3 regions of the Pseudomonas sp. TE31087 genome follow, and region 1 is predicted to be linked to each of the others. Evidence: predicted binding sites of a transcription regulator. Region 1 holds the regulator's gene; each other region holds the start of a gene.
The links. Region 1 encodes sigma-54, which starts transcription at its own class of promoters, with help from an activator protein. Its sites were predicted from a motif close to ANTGGCATNNANNTTGCTNT; they were not measured.
Positions count from the first base shown of each region.

Region 2: nirB (nitrite reductase large subunit NirB) is a predicted target of sigma-54. The motif match lies at 3,273-3,292, and genes of this name have one in related genera.
Region 3: flgB (flagellar basal body rod protein FlgB) is a predicted target of sigma-54. The motif match lies at 3,417-3,436, and genes of this name have one in related genera.

Region 1 is NZ_JBXVNN010000001.1:5,358,699-5,364,549, reverse strand. Features, by position in the region: gene ACZ899_RS24270 (ATP-binding cassette domain-containing protein) at 1-461, opposite strand, end outside; gene ACZ899_RS24265 (KpsF/GutQ family sugar-phosphate isomerase) at 706-1,680, shown strand; gene ACZ899_RS24260 (KdsC family phosphatase) at 1,681-2,205, shown strand; gene lptC (LPS export ABC transporter periplasmic protein LptC) at 2,214-2,786, shown strand; gene lptA (lipopolysaccharide transport periplasmic protein LptA) at 2,773-3,297, shown strand; gene lptB (LPS export ABC transporter ATP-binding protein) at 3,298-4,023, shown strand; gene ACZ899_RS24240 (RNA polymerase factor sigma-54) at 4,197-5,696, shown strand; gene hpf (ribosome hibernation-promoting factor, HPF/YfiA family) at 5,775-5,851, shown strand, end outside.
Region 2 is NZ_JBXVNN010000001.1:3,014,501-3,020,351, forward strand. Features, by position in the region: gene ACZ899_RS13535 (bifunctional nitrate reductase/sulfite reductase flavoprotein subunit alpha) at 1-3,161, shown strand, start outside; gene nirB (nitrite reductase large subunit NirB) at 3,421-5,851, shown strand, end outside.
Region 3 is NZ_JBXVNN010000001.1:27,825-33,675, reverse strand. Features, by position in the region: gene ACZ899_RS00180 (type I secretion system permease/ATPase) at 1-21, opposite strand, end outside; gene ACZ899_RS00175 (hypothetical protein) at 140-325, opposite strand; gene flgE (flagellar hook protein FlgE) at 398-1,771, opposite strand; gene flgD (flagellar hook assembly protein FlgD) at 1,802-2,500, opposite strand; gene flgC (flagellar basal body rod protein FlgC) at 2,516-2,959, opposite strand; gene flgB (flagellar basal body rod protein FlgB) at 2,962-3,369, opposite strand; gene ACZ899_RS00150 (autotransporter family protein) at 3,704-5,851, shown strand, end outside.

The DNA of each region.
Region 1 (5,851 bases):
GCCACGCGACGCTTCATGCCGCCGGACAGCTCGTCGGGCATCAGGTCGATGGCGCCGCGCAGGCCCACGGCCTGCAGCTTCATCAGCACGATGTCACGGATCATCTCGTCCGACAGCTGCGTATGCACCCGCAGCGGGAAGGCCACGTTCTCGAACACATCCAGGTCGGTGAACAGCGCGCCGCTCTGGAACAGCACGCCCATCTGCTTGCGCGCGTCGAACAGGTCGCTGCGCGACAACGCGGGCAGGTTCTGCCCGTTGACCCAGACCTCGCCACCGGACGGGCGCAACTGCGCGCCCATCAGGCGCAGCAAGGTGGTCTTGCCGCACCCCGAAGGCCCCATGATGCCGGTGACCTTGCCGCGGGGAATGCGTATGTCCACGTTGCTGAAAATGCTGCGCGAACCGCGCTTGAAGGTGACACCCTTCAACTCGACCGCGTAGGCGCTATCCACACTCATCTAGACTCCTTGCTAGTGCAGCCTCGTCATGTGGACGCCTGCCTTCATCTTGAAGGCACACAGGTCCCCGGCGGGCCGAATAGCGGCGAACTATAGCACCGCTGATAGGCCCGCCCCAAGGGCGTCCCCGCACTCGTTCAGGGCACAGACAGGCTGGCGCGGCATCCATATGACATTCGAAGGATGAGCCTTTCACACATTGCGGCTATAATCGCCGCCTTTTCATCAGGCATTGCGTTTCGACATGACCCAATCCAGCGAGCTGATCCAATCCGCCCAGCGCACCCTGCGCCTCGAACTCGAGGCCGTGGAAGCCCTGCTGGCCCGCATCGACGGTGACTTCGTCAAGGCCTGCGAACTGATCCTGGCCAGCAAGGGACGGGTCGTGGTGGTGGGCATGGGCAAGTCGGGGCACATCGGCAACAAGATCGCCGCCACCCTGGCCAGCACCGGCACTCCGGCGTTCTTCGTGCACCCGGCCGAAGCCAGCCATGGCGACATGGGCATGATCACCCGGGACGATGTCATTCTTGCCCTGTCCAACTCCGGCAGCACCGCCGAGATCGTCACCCTGCTGCCACTGATCAAGCGCCTGGGCATCCAGCTGATCAGCCTGACCGGCAACCCCGACTCGCCCCTGGCCCAGGCCGCCGAGGTCAACCTCGACGCCAGCGTCGCCCAGGAAGCCTGTCCGCTCAACCTGGCGCCGACCTCCTCCACCACTGCGGCGCTGGCGCTGGGCGACGCCCTGGCCATCGCCCTGCTGGAGGCCCGCGGCTTCACCGCCGAGGATTTCGCCTTCTCCCACCCCGGTGGCGCACTGGGCCGCCGCCTGTTGCTGAAGGTCGAGAACGTCATGCATGCCGGCGAAGAACTCCCGGTGGTCAAGAGCGGCACCCTGCTCAAGGACGCGCTGCTTGAAATGTCTCGCAAAGGTCTGGGCATGACCGTGGTCCTGGGTGACGACGGCAAGCTTGCCGGCGTATTCACCGACGGCGACCTGCGCCGCAGCCTGGACCGCAACATCGACGTGCACAAGACCCTCATCGACGAGGTCATGACCGTGCACGGCAAGACCGCCCGCGCCGAGATGCTCGCCGCCGAGGCACTGAAGATCATGGAAGACCACAAGATCAGCGCGCTGGTGGTGGTCGATCAGGAAGACCGCCCGACCGGCGCCCTGAACATGCACGACCTGCTGCGCGCCGGAGTGATGTAAATGAACCAGGACCTGATGCAACGCGCCAAGGCCATCAAGCTGGCGGTGTTCGACGTCGACGGCGTGCTCACCGACGGCCGCCTGTATTTCCTCGAGGACGGCAGCGAGTTCAAGACCTTCAACACCCTCGACGGCCACGGCATCAAGATGCTCATGGCCGCGGGCGTGACCACCGCGATCATCAGCGGGCGCAAGACCCCGGTGGTCGAGCGCCGGGCGAAGAACCTCGGCATCCCGCACCTGTTCCAGGGCCGCGAGGACAAACTGGTGGTGCTCGACGGCCTGCTCGCCGAACTCAATCTAAGCTATGAACAGGTCGCCTACCTCGGCGACGACCTGCCCGACCTGCCGGTGATCCGCCGCGTGGGCCTGGGCATGGCGGTGCACAACGCCGCGGCATTCGTTCGCCAGCACGCCCACGGCGTCACCCTGGCTCGCGGCGGCGAAGGCGCCGCCCGCGAGTTCTGCGAACTGATCATGCAGGCCCAGGGCACCCTGGACGCTGCCAACGCCCATTACCTGTAAGGCTGCCCATGCTCAGCAAGAAGATCAGAAATGTCGCGCTGCTAGGCGGGATCGCCGCCGTGCTGGTTGCGGTAGGCTATTGGAACATCAGCCCGGAGACCTTCCTCGACCAGCCGCAGGCTCAGGTCGACCAGAGTGCCATCGACTACTACGCGATCAACGCCCACAGCCTGCAGTTCTTGCCCGACGGCAAGCTGCAGTACGAGATGACCGCCGCCAAGGTCGAGCACCTCAAGGCCAGCGAGGTCACCCTGGTAACCACGCCCGACCTGCACATGTACCGCGGCACCGAGTACCCCTGGCACGTGCAGAGCAAGCGCGCCGAGGTCAACCCGGACGGCACCGAGGTCGAACTGATCGACGATGTGCGCGTGGCGCGCACCGACGACAAGCAACGTGAAACCATCATCACCAGCACACGCATGACCGTGTTCCCGCAGAAGCAATATGCGCAGACCGAGCAAGCCGTTAGAATCGACGGCGCCGGTGGCACGACTACGGGCAAAGGAATGAAAGCGTATTTGAAAGAAGGCAGGATGGACCTGCTCTCTAACGTAAGAGGACAGTATGAGGCTCGTTAAAACCATCCCCCTTCTGCTCAGCCTGGGCGTAGCACTGGGAAGCGCGAGCGCCTTCGCCCTGCCGAACGACCGTGACCAGCCGATCCGCATCCAGGCGGACAACGCCCACCTGGACGACAAGCAGGGCGTTGCCACCTACACCGGCGACGTGATCATCACCCAAGGTTCGATGATGATCAAAGGCAACACCGTGACCATGACCCGCTCCGCCTCCGGCGACATCGACGTGGTCACCTCGGTGGGCAACCTGGCCTACTTCGAGCAGCAGCAGAGCGCCGCCAAGCCCGACAAGATGAAAGGCTGGGCCGTGACCATCCAATACCAGGCGCAGAAAGACACGGTGATCCTTACCGACCGCGCCAAGGTCGAGAACGAAGGCAACACCACCGAAGGCGAGAAGATCGTCTACAACACCAAGACCCAGGTGGCTACCGCCGGTCGCGGTGGCAACGTGACTGCACCACGTCAGCGCATCGACATGGTCATTCAACCGAAGAAAAAGGCCGAGTAAATGGCAACCCTCAAAGCCCAGCACCTGGCCAAGAGCTACAAGGGCAGGCAGGTCGTTCGCGACGTCAGCCTGTCCATCGACAGCGGCCAGATCGTCGGCCTGCTCGGCCCCAACGGCGCCGGCAAGACCACCTGTTTCTACATGATCGTCGGCCTGGTCCAGGCCGACCAGGGTCGCGTGCTGATCGACAGCCTCGACGTCAGCCACCAGCCCATGCACGGCCGCGCCCAGGCCGGTATCGGCTACCTGCCGCAGGAAGCCTCGATCTTCCGCAAGCTGTCGGTGGCCGACAACATCATGGCCATCCTCGAGACCCGCAAGGACCTCGACCGCGACGGCCGGCGCAAGGAGCTGGAAAGCCTGCTGCAGGAATTCCACATCAGCCACATCCGCGACAACCTCGGCATGAGCCTCTCCGGCGGTGAACGCCGCCGCGTCGAGATCGCCCGCGCCCTGGCCACCGCGCCCAAGTTCATCCTGCTGGACGAACCCTTTGCCGGTGTCGACCCGATCTCCGTGGGCGACATCAAGCAGATCATCCACCACCTCAAGAACAAGGGCATCGGCGTACTGATCACCGACCACAACGTTCGCGAGACCCTGGACATCTGCGAGACCGCCTACATCGTCAACGATGGCCAGCTGATCGCCGAAGGCGACGCCGAGACCATCCTGGCCAACCAGCTGGTCAAGGAAGTGTACCTGGGGCACGAGTTCCGACTCTGACCCCGGCCTGCCCGGAGCACTGGCGCAAGCGCCTGTTCGAGGCTTAAGTTGTTACAGTGCTCTAGGCAAACGCTGCAATTTCAGGCATACAACTTGCTTAAAATCGGCGCCCAGGCGCCCTCCGTGTAGTGGATGGCGCATGCGCGCCGGCAACAAGGTATCAAGCCCCAGCCATGAAACCATCGCTCGTCCTAAAAATGGGCCAGCAACTGACGATGACCCCGCAGTTGCAACAGGCCATCCGTCTGCTTCAGCTCTCCACCCTGGACCTCCAGCAGGAAATCCAGGAAGCGCTGGAGTCCAATCCGATGCTCGAACGTCAGGAAGACGGCGAGGACTTCGACAACAGCGATCCGATGGCGGACAACGCCGAGAACAAGCCGACCGCCGAAGTCCAGGACAACAGTTTCCAGGAAACCAGTACCAGCAGCACCGCGGAAAACCTCGAAGACGGCGAATGGGCCGAGCGCATCCCCAACGAACTGCCGGTCGACACCGCCTGGGAAGACATCTACCAGACCAGCGCCAGCAGCCTGCCGAGCAACGATGACGACGAGTGGGACTTCACCACCCGCACCTCGGTCGGCGAGAGTCTGCAGAGCCACCTGCTGTGGCAGCTCAACCTGGCGCCGATGTCCGACACCGACCGCCTGATCGCCGTCACCCTGATCGACAGCATCAACAGCCAGGGCTACCTGGAAGACACCCTCGAGGAGATCTGCGCAGGCTTCGATCCGGAACTCGACATCGAGCTGGACGAGGTCGAGGCGGTGCTGCACCGCATCCAGCAGTTCGAACCTGCCGGCATTGGCGCCCGTTCCCTGGGCGAATGCCTGCTGCTGCAACTGCGCCAGCTGCCGGCCTCGACACCGTGGATGAGCGAGGCCCAGCGCCTGGTCACCGACTTCATCGACCTGCTCGGCAGCCGCGACTACAGCCAGCTGATGCGCCGCATGAAGCTCAAGGAAGACGAACTGCGCCAGGTCATCGAACTGGTGCAGACCCTCAACCCGCGGCCCGGCTCGCAGATCGAGTCCAGCGAGCCCGAGTACGTCGTGCCTGACGTCATCGTGCGCAAGGACAGCGAGCGCTGGCTGGTCGAGCTCAACCAGGAAGCGGTACCGCGCCTGCGGGTCAACCCGCAGTACGCCGGCTTCGTCCGCCGCGCCGACACCAGCGCCGACAACACCTTCATGCGCAACCAGTTGCAGGAAGCGCGCTGGTTCATCAAGAGCCTGCAGAGCCGCAACGAGACGCTGATGAAGGTGGCGACGCAGATCGTCGAGCACCAGCGCGGCTTCCTCGACCACGGCGACGAGGCCATGAAGCCACTGGTGCTGCACGATATCGCCGAGGCGGTGGGCATGCACGAGTCGACCATTTCCCGGGTGACCACGCAAAAATACATGCACACCCCGCGCGGCATCTACGAACTGAAATACTTTTTCTCCAGCCACGTGAGCACCGCCGAAGGCGGCGAATGCTCGTCCACGGCGATCCGCGCGATCATCAAGAAACTGGTGGCGGCGGAAAATCAGAAAAAGCCATTGAGTGACAGCAAGATCGCTGGTTTACTGGAGGCACAAGGCATCCAGGTAGCCCGTCGCACCGTCGCCAAGTACCGCGAATCGTTGGGCATCGCCCCGTCGAGCGAGCGCAAGCGACTGATGTAGCCCCGGGATGTGCCACAGCGTTTCAGTGGCAGGTGCAATACCTGCCTCTTTATGCACGGGCAACAAAGGAGAAGCTGTATGCAAGTCAACATCAGTGGACAGCATGTAGAAGTCACCCAACCACTGCGCGATTACGTGCTTGAGAAGCTCGCCCG
Region 2 (5,851 bases), 2.3 Mb from region 1:
ACATCCGCGCAGCCGCCCGCCTGATCGGCGAGGCCGACGAATGGATGAGCTGCTGGACCATGGGCCTGAACCAGAGCATCCACGGTACCTGGCACAGCAATGCCCTGTGCAACCTGCACCTGGCCACCGGCGCCATCTGCCGCCCCGGCAGCGGGCCGTTCTCGCTGACCGGCCAGCCCAACGCAATGGGCGGCCGCGAGATGGGCTACATGGGGCCGGGCCTGCCGGGCCAACGCTCGGCACAGGTGGCGGCGCACCGCGCCTTCGTCGAGCGGCAATGGCAGCTGGCGCCCGGCACGTTGCGCAGCGAGGGCGGCGAAGGCACCGTGGCGCTGTTCGAACAGCTCAAGAGCGGCGAGGTGAAGGCCTGCTGGATCATCTGCAGCAACCCGGTGGCCAGCGTCGCCAACCGCCAGCAGGTGATCGACGGCCTGAACCAGGCGCAACTGGTGATCAGCCAGGACGCCTTCCTCGACACCGAGACCAACCGCTACGCCGACATTCTCCTGCCGGCGGCGCTGTGGGCCGAGGGTGAAGGGGTGATGATCAACAGCGAGCGCAACCTGACCCTGATGCCCCGCGCCGTCGAGCCACCCGGCGAAAGCCTGGAAGACTGGCGCCTGATCGCGCGCATCGCTTGTGCCCTGGGCTACGCGCATGCCTTCGACTACCCCGACGCCGAGGCGGTGTTCGATGAGATCCGCCACTTCCATAACCCGGACACCGGCTACGACCTGCGCGGCATCGACTATGCCGGACTGCGCGCCAGCCCCCGGCAGTGGCCCTGCGCGCCGGGGCGCGAGGATGACCGCAGCCCGCTGCGCTATCGCAACGACGAACACGGCCAGCCAGCGGCACTGGCCTTTCCGACCGTCAGCGGCAAGGCGCGTTTTCATGCGCGGCCCTGGCTGGCGCCCGCCGAGCTGCCGGACGACGCCTACCCCTTTGTCCTCAACACCGGCCGCGTGCAACACCAGTGGCACACCCTGACCAAGACCGGCAAGGTCCCGAGCCTGAACCGGCTCGAGCCCGGCCCCTTTGTCGAGATCCACCCCGACGATGCCCGGCGCCTGGGCATCCGCGACAAGGACCAGGTGGCAATCCGTTCACGCCGTGGCCAGGCGTTGCTGCCGGCCCGCCTCAGCGACCGGGTGCTGCCTGGTGGCTGCTTCGCGCCGTTCCACTGGAATGACCTGTACGGCGAGCAGTTGGCGATCAACGCGCTGACCAGCGACGCCGTCGACCCCACCTCGCTGCAACCGGCCTTCAAGTACTGCGCCGTGACCCTCGAACGGGTCGCGGGCGAACGCATCGAGGCCCTCGACCTGAACGTCGCCATTCCTTCGGAGCCCGTCACCATGCCGACCGCCACCCTCGCCCGCCTGCTGGGCCTGGAGACACAGCCTGCCCCGGTGCTTGCCGAGGAGGAGCGGCATTACCTGCAAGGTTTCCTGCTCGGCCTGCAACAGGCGCGGGCCGAAGGCGTGCCAAGCCTGCCGGCTAACGCACCGCTGGCGCCGACCCGACGCCTGTTCGTCGATGGTCTGCTGGCGGGGCTGTTCGCCCAGCCTCAGGCACAGGCGGGATTACCTTGCCATCGCGTGCTGTGGGCTTCGCAGACCGGCAACGGCGAGGCGCTGGCCGAGCGCTGCGCGAAACGCCTGCGCGAAGCGGGGCTGACGGTGGAGCTCAGCAGCATGGAAGGTGTCAGCCCGGCGCAACTGCGCGGCTGCGCCAGCGTACTGCTGATTGCCAGCACCTTCGGCGACGGCGACGCCCCGGACAGTGGCGCCTCGTTCTGGCAGGCCCTGCAGGGCGCGGGCGACGTCGATTGCGTCAAGCTGCCCTATGCGGTACTGGCCCTGGGCGACTCCAGCTACGACCAGTTCTGCGGCTTCGGTCGCAAGCTCGACCAGCGCCTGGCGGAACTGGGCGGCCAGCGTCTGCTGGAGCGGGTCGACTGCGAGCCGGATTTCGATGCCGCATTCAGTGCGTGGCTCGAGGCCCTGCTGGCGGCCCTCGGCACAAACACCTTCGCTACATCGGCACCAGCAACCGCCGAATCTCACGGCAGGCACCAGCCATGGCCTGCGCGCCTGGTGCAGAACCGCCTGCTCAATGGCCCCGGCTCGACCAAGGAGACCCGCCAACTGGTATTCGATCTCGCGGGTAGCGGCCTGGACTACCAGCCCGGTGATGCGCTGGGCGTGTGGCCACGCAACTGCCCGGCGCTGGTCGAGGAACTGCTTGGCCTGATGCAGCTCGATGGCCAGGCCGTGGTCGAGCTTGAAGGCCAGAAACCGATGCCCCTGAGCCTGGCGCTTGAGCGGCAGCTGGACATTACCCGTGTCACGCCACGACAGCTCGAAGCGCTCAGCGAAAACGCACCCTCTCTGCAACAGTTGTTGCAGCCTGAGTGCAAGACCGCGCTCAAGGACTGGCTATGGGGCCGGCAACTGGCCGATGTATTGCGCGAGTTTCCCCGGCAATGGCCACTGAGCCGTTGGCTGACCTTGCTCAAGCCCTTGCAACCGCGGCTGTACTCGATCAGCTCAAGCCCCAAGGCGCATCCCGGGCAGGTGCACCTGACGGTGTCCACAGTGCGCTACGGTGAACGCAAGGGGGTCTGCTCGGCCTTTCTCGCCGACCGTGCTGCGGACGTCGAAGTGGCCATCTTTGCCCAACCATCCAGACACTTCCGCCTGCCCGACGACGACGGCACGCCCATCATAATGATCGGCCCCGGCACTGGCATCGCGCCCTTCCGGGCGTTTCTCGAAGAACGCAGGGAACGCGCTGCGTCTGGCCGCAACTGGCTGTTCTTCGGCGAGCAGCACGAGGAGCACGACTTCTACTATCGCGAGCAGTTGCTGGCTTGGGAAGCACAGGGCCATGTGCGCCTGAGCACCGCGTTCTCCCGCGACCAGCCGCAGAAGATCTATGTGCAGCAACGCCTGCTGGAACAGGGCGCCGAGCTGTGGCGCTGGCTGCAGGACGGCGCGCATGTGTATGTCTGTGGCGATGCCCAGCGCATGGCCCGGGATGTGGATGCGGCCTTGCGCCAGGTGGTGGCGCAGCACGGCGGCCTGGACGAGGCCGCGGCAGCGGCGTATGTCGAAGGGTTGGGGCGGGACAAGCGCTACCGGCGGGATGTGTATTGATGCACCACGGTGGTGAGGGCTGCACCCTGCTTGTGCGGCCGCACCACCTGGCCAGCTCATACCCAGAGCTGTAACCCTTGTGGGAGCGGGCTTGCCCGCGATGAAAGCGAGCCTGGCACACTCCCTGCTTCACCCAATGCACAACAGCCCCAACGACCAACGGCGGTCGACAGGGGCCTCACACTGATGAGTACAGGCAAAGGCGCCTGGAGCTTCGGCTCCAGGCGCCTTTTTCGTTTTCCGTGATCGAGGATCGGCTATGCAGGCAACAGCGAACGAGGCACAACGAGCACGACTGGTCATCGTCGGCAATGGCATGGTCGGCCATCACTGCGTCGAGCAGTTGATCGAACGCGGCGCCACGGCACACTTCGAGCTGCATGTGTTCGGCGAGGAGCGCCAGCGCGCCTACGACCGGGTGCACCTGTCGGAGTACTTCACTGGCAGTTGCGCCGAGACCCTGGCCCTGTGCGCCCCGGACTACTACAGCCGCCACGGCGTGCACCTGCACCTGGGCGAAGCGGTGCTGGACATTGATCGCGAGCGCCAGGAACTGCTCACCGCCGAGGGGCGCCTGGGCTACGACCAGTTGATCCTGGCCACCGGCTCCTACCCGTTCGTGCCGCCGATCGAAGGCTCCAGCGGCAATGCGCGCCTGGTCTACCGCACCCTCGAGGACCTCGACGCGATACGCGCCGCCGCCGCGGATGCCCGGCGTGGCGTGGTGGTCGGTGGCGGCCTGCTCGGCCTCGAGGCGGCCAACGCCCTCAAGTCCCTGGGCCTGGAGGCGCATGTGGTGGAGTTCGCCCCACGCCTGATGCCGGTACAGCTGGACAGCGAAGGCGGCGCGGCGCTCAAGGCACGGATCGAGGCCCTCGGCGTGGGCGTGCACCTGTCCCGCGCGACCCAGTCGATCAGCGCTGGCGAGCAGTATCGCTACCGGATGAACTTCGACGGTGGCGAACACCTGGAGACCGATCTGATCGTCTTTTCCGCCGGCATTCGCCCACAGGACACCCTGGGCCGGGCCTGTGGCCTGGAGATCGCCGCGCGCGGAGGTGTTGTGATCGACAACCAGTGCAAGACCAGCGATCCGCGGATCTTCGCCATCGGCGAGTGCGCGTCGTGGAATGGCAGCGTGTTCGGCCTGGTCGCCCCCGGCTACGCCATGGCGCGCAACCTGGCCGCGCGGCTGCTGGGCGAGGCGGCGGACGACTTCACCGGCGCCGACATGTCGACCAAGCTCAAGCTGCTGGGCGTGGATGTCGGCTCGATCGGCGATGCCCACGGCGCCACGCCCGGCTCACGCAGCTACCGCTTCATCGACGAAGCCAACAGCGCCTACCGCCGTCTGGTGGTGGATGCCAGCGGCAAGCACGTGCTCGGCGCGGTGCTGGTGGGCGACAACAGCTACTACGACACCTTGCTGCAGTATGCCCAGAACGGCATCGCCCTGCCGGCCGCCCCGGCCGCGCTGATCCTGCCGCAAGGCGGTGGCGCGCCCGCCCTGGGCGCCGATGCGCTGCCCGACAGCGCGACCATCTGCTCCTGCCACAACGTCAGCAAGGGCGCGGTGTGCGCCGCCATCGACAGCGGCTGCGCCGACCTTGCCGCCGTCAAGGGCTGCACCAAGGCCGCCAGCGGCTGCGGTGGCTGCGTGGCACTGCTCAAGCAGGTCTTCGAGCACGAACTGACCGCCCGTGGCGTGACGGTCGACAAGAGCCTGTGCGAGCACTTCGCCTACACCCGCCAGGAACTCTACGCATTGGTGCGGGTGGAGGGCATCCGCACCTTCAGCGAGCTGCTCGAACGCCATGGCAAGGGCCACGTGGGTTGCGACATCTGCAAGCCGGCGGTAGGCAACATCCTCGCCTCGTGCTGGAACCAGCCGATCATGGACCCGGCGCTGGTGCCGCTGCAGGACACCAACGACACCTTCATGGCCAACATGCAGAAAAACGGCACCTACTCGGTGGTGCCGCGCATTCCCGGCGGCGAAATCACCCCGCAAAAGCTGATCGTGATCGGCCAGGTGGCGCAGAAATACGACCTCTACACCAAGATCACCGGCGGCCAGCGCATCGACCTGTTCGGCGCCCAGCTGCATGAACTGCCGCTGATCTGGGGCGAGCTGATCGCCGCCGGTTTCGAGACCGGGCACGCCTACGGCAAGTCGACGCGCACGGTGAAATCCTGTGTCGGCAGCACCTGGTGCCGCTATGGCGTGCAGGACAGCGTGGCCATGGCGTTGCGCCTGGAGGATCGCTACAAGGGCCTGCGCTCACCGCACAAGCTCAAGTTCGCGGTGTCCGGCTGCACCCGCGAATGCGCCGAGGCGCAAAGCAAGGACATCGGCGTGATCGCCACCGACAAGGGCTGGAACCTGTACGTGTGCGGCAACGGCGGCATGCGCCCGCGCCACGCCGAACTGTTCGCCACCGACCTCGACGACGAGACCCTGGTACGGTTGATCGACCGCGTGCTGATGTTCTACATCCGCACCGCCGACAAGCTGCAACGCACCTCGGTGTGGCGCGAGGGCCTCGAAGGCGGGCTCGACTACCTAAAGCAGGTGGTGATCGACGACAGCCTGGGCCTGGCCGCCGAACTCGAGGCACAGATGCAACTGGTGGTCGATCGCTACGAATGCGAATGGGCCAACGCCCTGGGCGATCCGGAAAAGCTCAAGC
Region 3 (5,851 bases), 5.3 Mb from region 1:
AGTATCCTTACTGCTTTTCAAGAGTTCCGATCCTTGGAAAATGACGCTTGCCAGCCACTCGAACGAGTGGAATGACGCGGATCATACCTGAAGCAAATCCGCCAATCGATGGCCTCAAGCCATCAATTTTTGCCTTGGGTCAAAGCGACCTGCAACCGGCATTGTCGAACGGCCCGGCAAAGCGTTTCCAGCCCTCGCCAGGTGACCATTGCGAACACACCAGACGCCCATCGGCCTGGCTCTCCCAGCGCCACCAGGGGGCCATCGCGGCCTGCGCCTGGAGCAGGCAGAGCGCCGCAACAGCGGCAGCGACCAGCTTTTTCATGGAGCCTCTCCTCGAAAACGACGAACCCCTTCGTGCAAAGGGGTTCGTCGACAAACGCTCAGCCAGCGACCATCAGGTCATCTGGATGGTGGTCTGCATGATGGTGCTTTCAGTGGAGATGGTCTTGGCGTTGGCCTGGTAGAAGCTCTGCGCCTTGATCAGCTCGACCAGCTCCTTGGTCAGGTTGACGTTGGAAGCCTCCAGCGAGTTGGACTCCACCGAGCCCAGGGTGCCAGTTTTTGGCGCGTCGATACCTGGAATACCCGAGGAGAAGGTTTCCTTCCAGCGGGTACCGCCGACCTGCTGCAGGCCCTGCTCGTTGGCGAAGCTGGCAATGGCTACCTGGCCGATGGCGCGGGACTGCTGGTTGCTGAAGCTGGCGAACATCACGCCGGTGGAGTCGATCGACAGGTTCGACAGGACACCCGTGGCATAACCGTCCTGGGACTGCGAGCTGCGCGCGGTCTCGAGGTTGTAGGAGGTGGTGCTGTTCATCGACAGACGCATACCGTCGGCGTTACCCACCGAGCCGTTGGAACCCCAGTTGCCCGCGGCGTCCTTGGCGGCCGGGATCCAGCCCTTCATGGTGAAGGTGTTGTTGACCACACTCCAGTCGAACGCTCCCACCGGCGTGGTCGGCACGTTGTCAGGGCTGGCGGTCATGGCCTTGACGCTGCCATCGGGGTTGAAGTCGATGTTGCCAATGAGCGGCGTGGTCTTGCTCGGATCGTAAGGGTTGCGACCTTCCACCAGGGTGTACATGGTCCACTGGTTCTCGCCGGTCTTGCGGTAGAACTGCTCCATGACGTGTTCGTTGCCCTGGCTGTCGTACACCTTGGTCGGGAACGACTTGGTGTAGGTGCTCTGATCCTTCGGGTCGAACGGCTTGTTCGGCACCATCACGGGCGGCGTGGAATTGTCCGGGACCTGCAGCGGAATATCGGGGGCCGAGGAGTTCAGGTTGATGCCCTGGTCGATCAGGGTGGTCGCCTTCGGCGCCATTGCCGAGGTATCGATCCGCAGGTCGGTCAGCACGCCCTTCATGATCTTGCCATTGGCATCGACCCCATAGCCCTGCAGGCCCAGGCCATCGGAGGTGACGACATAGCCGTCCTTGTTGGTCTGGAACGCTCCGGCGCGGGTGTAGCTCAGCGAGCCGTTGTCGGACAGGACGAAGAAGCCCTGGCCCTGGATGCCCATGTCCAGTACGTTGCCGGTGTTGTTGACGTCGCCCTGGCCGAACTGCTGGGAAACCGTGGCCAGGCGCACGCCGTTGCCGACCTGGTTCTTGCCCACGCCCAGGCGGTTGGCGCCGGCGTAGACGTCGGCGAACTCGGCGCGCGACGACTTGAAGCCGACGGTCTCGGAGTTGGCGATGTTGTTGCCGGTGACGTCCAGCTTCTTGTTGGCTGCGTACAGACCGCTAAGGCCGATATTGAAAGACATGCATTCACTCCTTATGCCGTGCTAGCGGCCTTAGATTCCGATGGTTTGTACTTTGGAGATGCCCAGCTTGCCGATCCCGGCAAGGTTGAGCATCATCTCGCCGCCGTTCTGGAAGCTGACACTGGTGACCTTGGCCGGCAGCATCGTGTACATCTCCTGCGACTTGCCGTCGACAGTGGTGGTGGCGGTGAAGCTATAGGTACCCGCCTCGACTTTTTCGCCCTTGTCGTTGGTGCCGTCCCAGATGAAATCGGCGGTGCCTTTCTTCTGCTCGCCCAACTGGATGGTCTTGACCACGTTGCCATCCTTGTCCTTGATGGTCACCTTGCCGTCGGTGATGTTCTGCGGCACGACCACCTGGCCATTGAGGCTTTCCTTCGGATCGAAGAGGGCCTTGTCGTTCTGCACGATCACCGAACGCCCTACCAGGGAGGAGGCCTGCAGCGCCTGGGACGAGCCCATGCCGCTGATGATCGAGTTGACCGAGCTGTTCAGGGTCTGGATGCCTTCCAGGCTGCTGAACTGCGCCAGCTGGGCGATGAACTGACCGTTGTCCTGGGGATCCAGCGGGTTCTGGTGCTGCATCTGGGTGACCAGCAGCTTGAGAAACGCATCCTTGCCCAGCGCATTCTTGTCGACAGGCTCGGTGGTGGTTTTCTTGGTGCCGGTGCTGACCCCGGATTTTGTCAGCACATCATTGAGGTTCACGCTGGGGTTTTCGACTGCCATGGTCGGGATTCCTTATCACTGACCCAGGGTCAGTACTTTCTGCATCATGGTCTTGGCGGTGTTCATCAGCTCGGCGTTGGTCTGGAACGCACGGCTGGCGGAGATCATGTCGGCCATCTCCTCGACCACGTTGACATTCGGGTAGTAGACGTAGCCGTCCTTGTTCGCCGACGGATGATTGGGCTCGTAACGTGCCTCGAGGTTGCTCTGGTCCTCGATGATGCCCTTGACCTGGACGCCCTGCCCGGCCTCGCCCTGCTCCTCGAACAGCGACTGGCCCATGCCGTTCTGCGCGTTCTGGAAGGTGGTGGCGAACACCGGATGGCGGGCGCGGTAGGTCTGGTCGATGCTCGAGGACACCGTCTCGGCGTTGGCGATGTTCGAGGCAACGGTGTTCAGGCGCGTGTTCTGCGCGCTCATGCCGCTACCGGCGATGTTGAAGACACTGGCAAGGGACATGGTCACTCTCCACGCAGGGCCGATACCAGCCCTTTGAATTTACTGTTGAGCAGGGTGAAGCTGGCCTGGAAGCCAACGGCGTTTTCCGCGTAGTTCGACTGCTCGATCTGCGCATCCACGGTGTTCTGGTCGATCGACGGCTGCATCGGCGTACGGTACTGCAGGGTGTCGTCCATCATCGCCAGGCCTTCGGCCTCGATGTGGCGGTTGTTGGTGCGGTCCAGGGCTATGCGCCCCTTCTGCTGCTTGTCGGCCTCGGCGGCGAGTACCGACGAGAAGTCCATGTCACGCGCCTTGTAGTTGGGCGTGTCGGCGTTGGCGATGTTGTTGGCCAGCACCTCGGCACGCTGGGCACGGAAGCCCAATGCCTTTTCGTGGATGCCAAGCGCCTTGTCGAAGCTGATGCTCATATCGGGGAAACCTTCAAAGGTTGACCAGAGTTTCGTTGGCTTAGGCTTTAGCAAGGGCTGTGCCAACCTGCGCAACCCCAGTAAAGCGGGGGCTAGCCAGATATCAGGACACTGGCGATGCCAGAAAAGCGGCAATGTGCTTCCGCATCCAACTCGGCAAGCGGCAATTGCCAGGCGGCAAAAGCGGCAAAACAAAAAATTGACGTCAATTCGACATGTCATTTAGCCACCAATCGCGATAGCATCCGCGTCCTCGCGCACCAGCCCACGCCATCACGGTTGTCGCCCGCATGGATGCGCGCCGCTTTCATTACGATTTCAAAGGAACGAAACCGTGCCACCGCTTAACCTGCGCAAGACCCTCCTGGCCCTCCTGATCGGCGCCATTCCCGCCCCCGCCCTGGCTTTGCCCCAGACCATTGCACTCACCCATGCTGGCTACAGGGGTGACCACCAGTCCTTTGCCGACGACCTCGAATTCACCGGCAGCTTCACCGGCTACCAGCAGGACGCGATCGCCCTCGCGAACAGCCTGGTGGCGGGCAACATGACGCTTGGCAGTGCAATCAACGACAGCGACACGAACGCTGTCGACCTGATCCATCGCAGCGACGGTATCCGTATCAGCGGCACCAACATCGGCGGCTTCCTGACCAACCGCGGCAATGTTGTCACCACCAGCCTCGACGGTGCCGCCCTGCGCCTGAGCGCCAGCACCGTCGACGACGACCTGACCAACGAAGGGTTGCTCAAGGCCGGCACCAGCTTCTCGTACAACAATGGCGGCCCCACCTACGGCATCGACCTGTCCAGCCCCGGTAGCAACATCAGCCGCATCCACGGCGGCCTGATCAATACCGCAGGCGCCCGCATCATCGCCACCGGCCGCAACTCACGGGCCATCAACCTGGCAGGGGCGAACCTGGAAGAGCGGGTGGTCAACCGCGGCGAGATCAGCGCGACGGGCCCGGGCGCCATCGCCATCCACGCCACCACGGATGCCGCCAACCGGCCGACCGTACTGGCCGGCATCGACAACCAGGGCCAGATTTTCGCTGGTGACCAAGGCTCCCAGGCCATCGTGCTCGACGGCGCGACCCTGTTCGACAGCCTGGGACGCCATGTCGAAAACAGCGGCAGGATCGTGGCCGGCGACACCGCTATCCGCATTGGCAATACCGCCTTTGACGGCCCCGGCCTGCAACCCGGGTACAAGGCCAACGGTGACCTGAACATCTTCAACAGCGGCGAGATCTGGGCCAAAGTCGCCATCGACGCCACCACCAGCAACCGCCCGGTCGAGCTGATCATGCGCCAGGGCAGCAAGATCTACGGCGACCTCGTCGGCCTGGCCAACATCGAGGTCGAAGGCGACAGCACCTATGGCGTCGCCTACGGCCCCCCCGGCAGCAACAGCATCCGCCTGGCAAACGGTGGCTGGATCGATGTGGGCGACAGCAGCGAGCCACCCACTACCTTCACCCTGCACAGCCTTCACACCACCCTCGACGGCAACCTGAGGATTGCCGACAACTCGGCGCTGGGCCTGTGGCTGGCAAGCAGTACCGACCCGAACACGGCGGTGCTCAAGGTCAGCGGCATCGCCGAGTTCGCCCAGAACGCGCGGATCCTGATGGAGCCGGAGGACACCGACTTCGAAGCCAGCGGCAGCCGCTACCTGCTGCTCGAGGCCGGCCAGGTGCAGGTCCTCGACGCCAAAGGCCTGCAGGTCAACGCCAAGCCCCAGGTCGCCAGCACCTCGGCCATGCTCAACGTGCTGAGCAGCACGCTCGATGACAACAAGGTCTACGTCACCGTCAGCACCAAGCCGACCGAGGACCTTGAGCAGATCGTCGCGCAACAGGGTGGCGACAGCAATGCACAGCGTGCCCTGGGCAACCTGGCCGAAGCCGGCCTGCTGGCACGCCTGGGCAACCAGGACCCACTGTTCCTCGCCGCCGCCAGCGCCGACGAGGCGCAACTGGCCAGGCTCGCCGAGCAACTGGCGCCGGACGTCAGCGACGGCGCCCGCCAGGCCGCCATGGCCAGCCAGCGACTGATCGGCAACGCCATCGACAACCGCTCCAGCAGCCTGCGCGCCCTTCGCGCCGACGAAGCACGCCGCGCCTCCGGCGTGTGGATGCAGTCGCTGTACAGCGACGCCAGCCAGCAGCAGCGCGATGGCATTGCCGGCTACAACGCCTACAGCCGCGGCGTGGCGGTCGGCGCCGATGGCCAGCTGGACGACCAGCTCACCCTAGGTGCGGCCTACAGCTTCATCGACACCGACATCAACGGCAAACGCGGCAACAAGACCCAGGTGCAGAGCCACGCCTTCTCGCTGTATGGCAGCTACACCCTGGACAACTACTTCGTCGATGCCAGCCTGACCTACGGTTTCAACGATAACCAAGGCAAGCGAGAGGTCGCGGGCACACGGGCCAAGTCGGACTATGACAGCAACCTGCTGGGCCTGAATCTG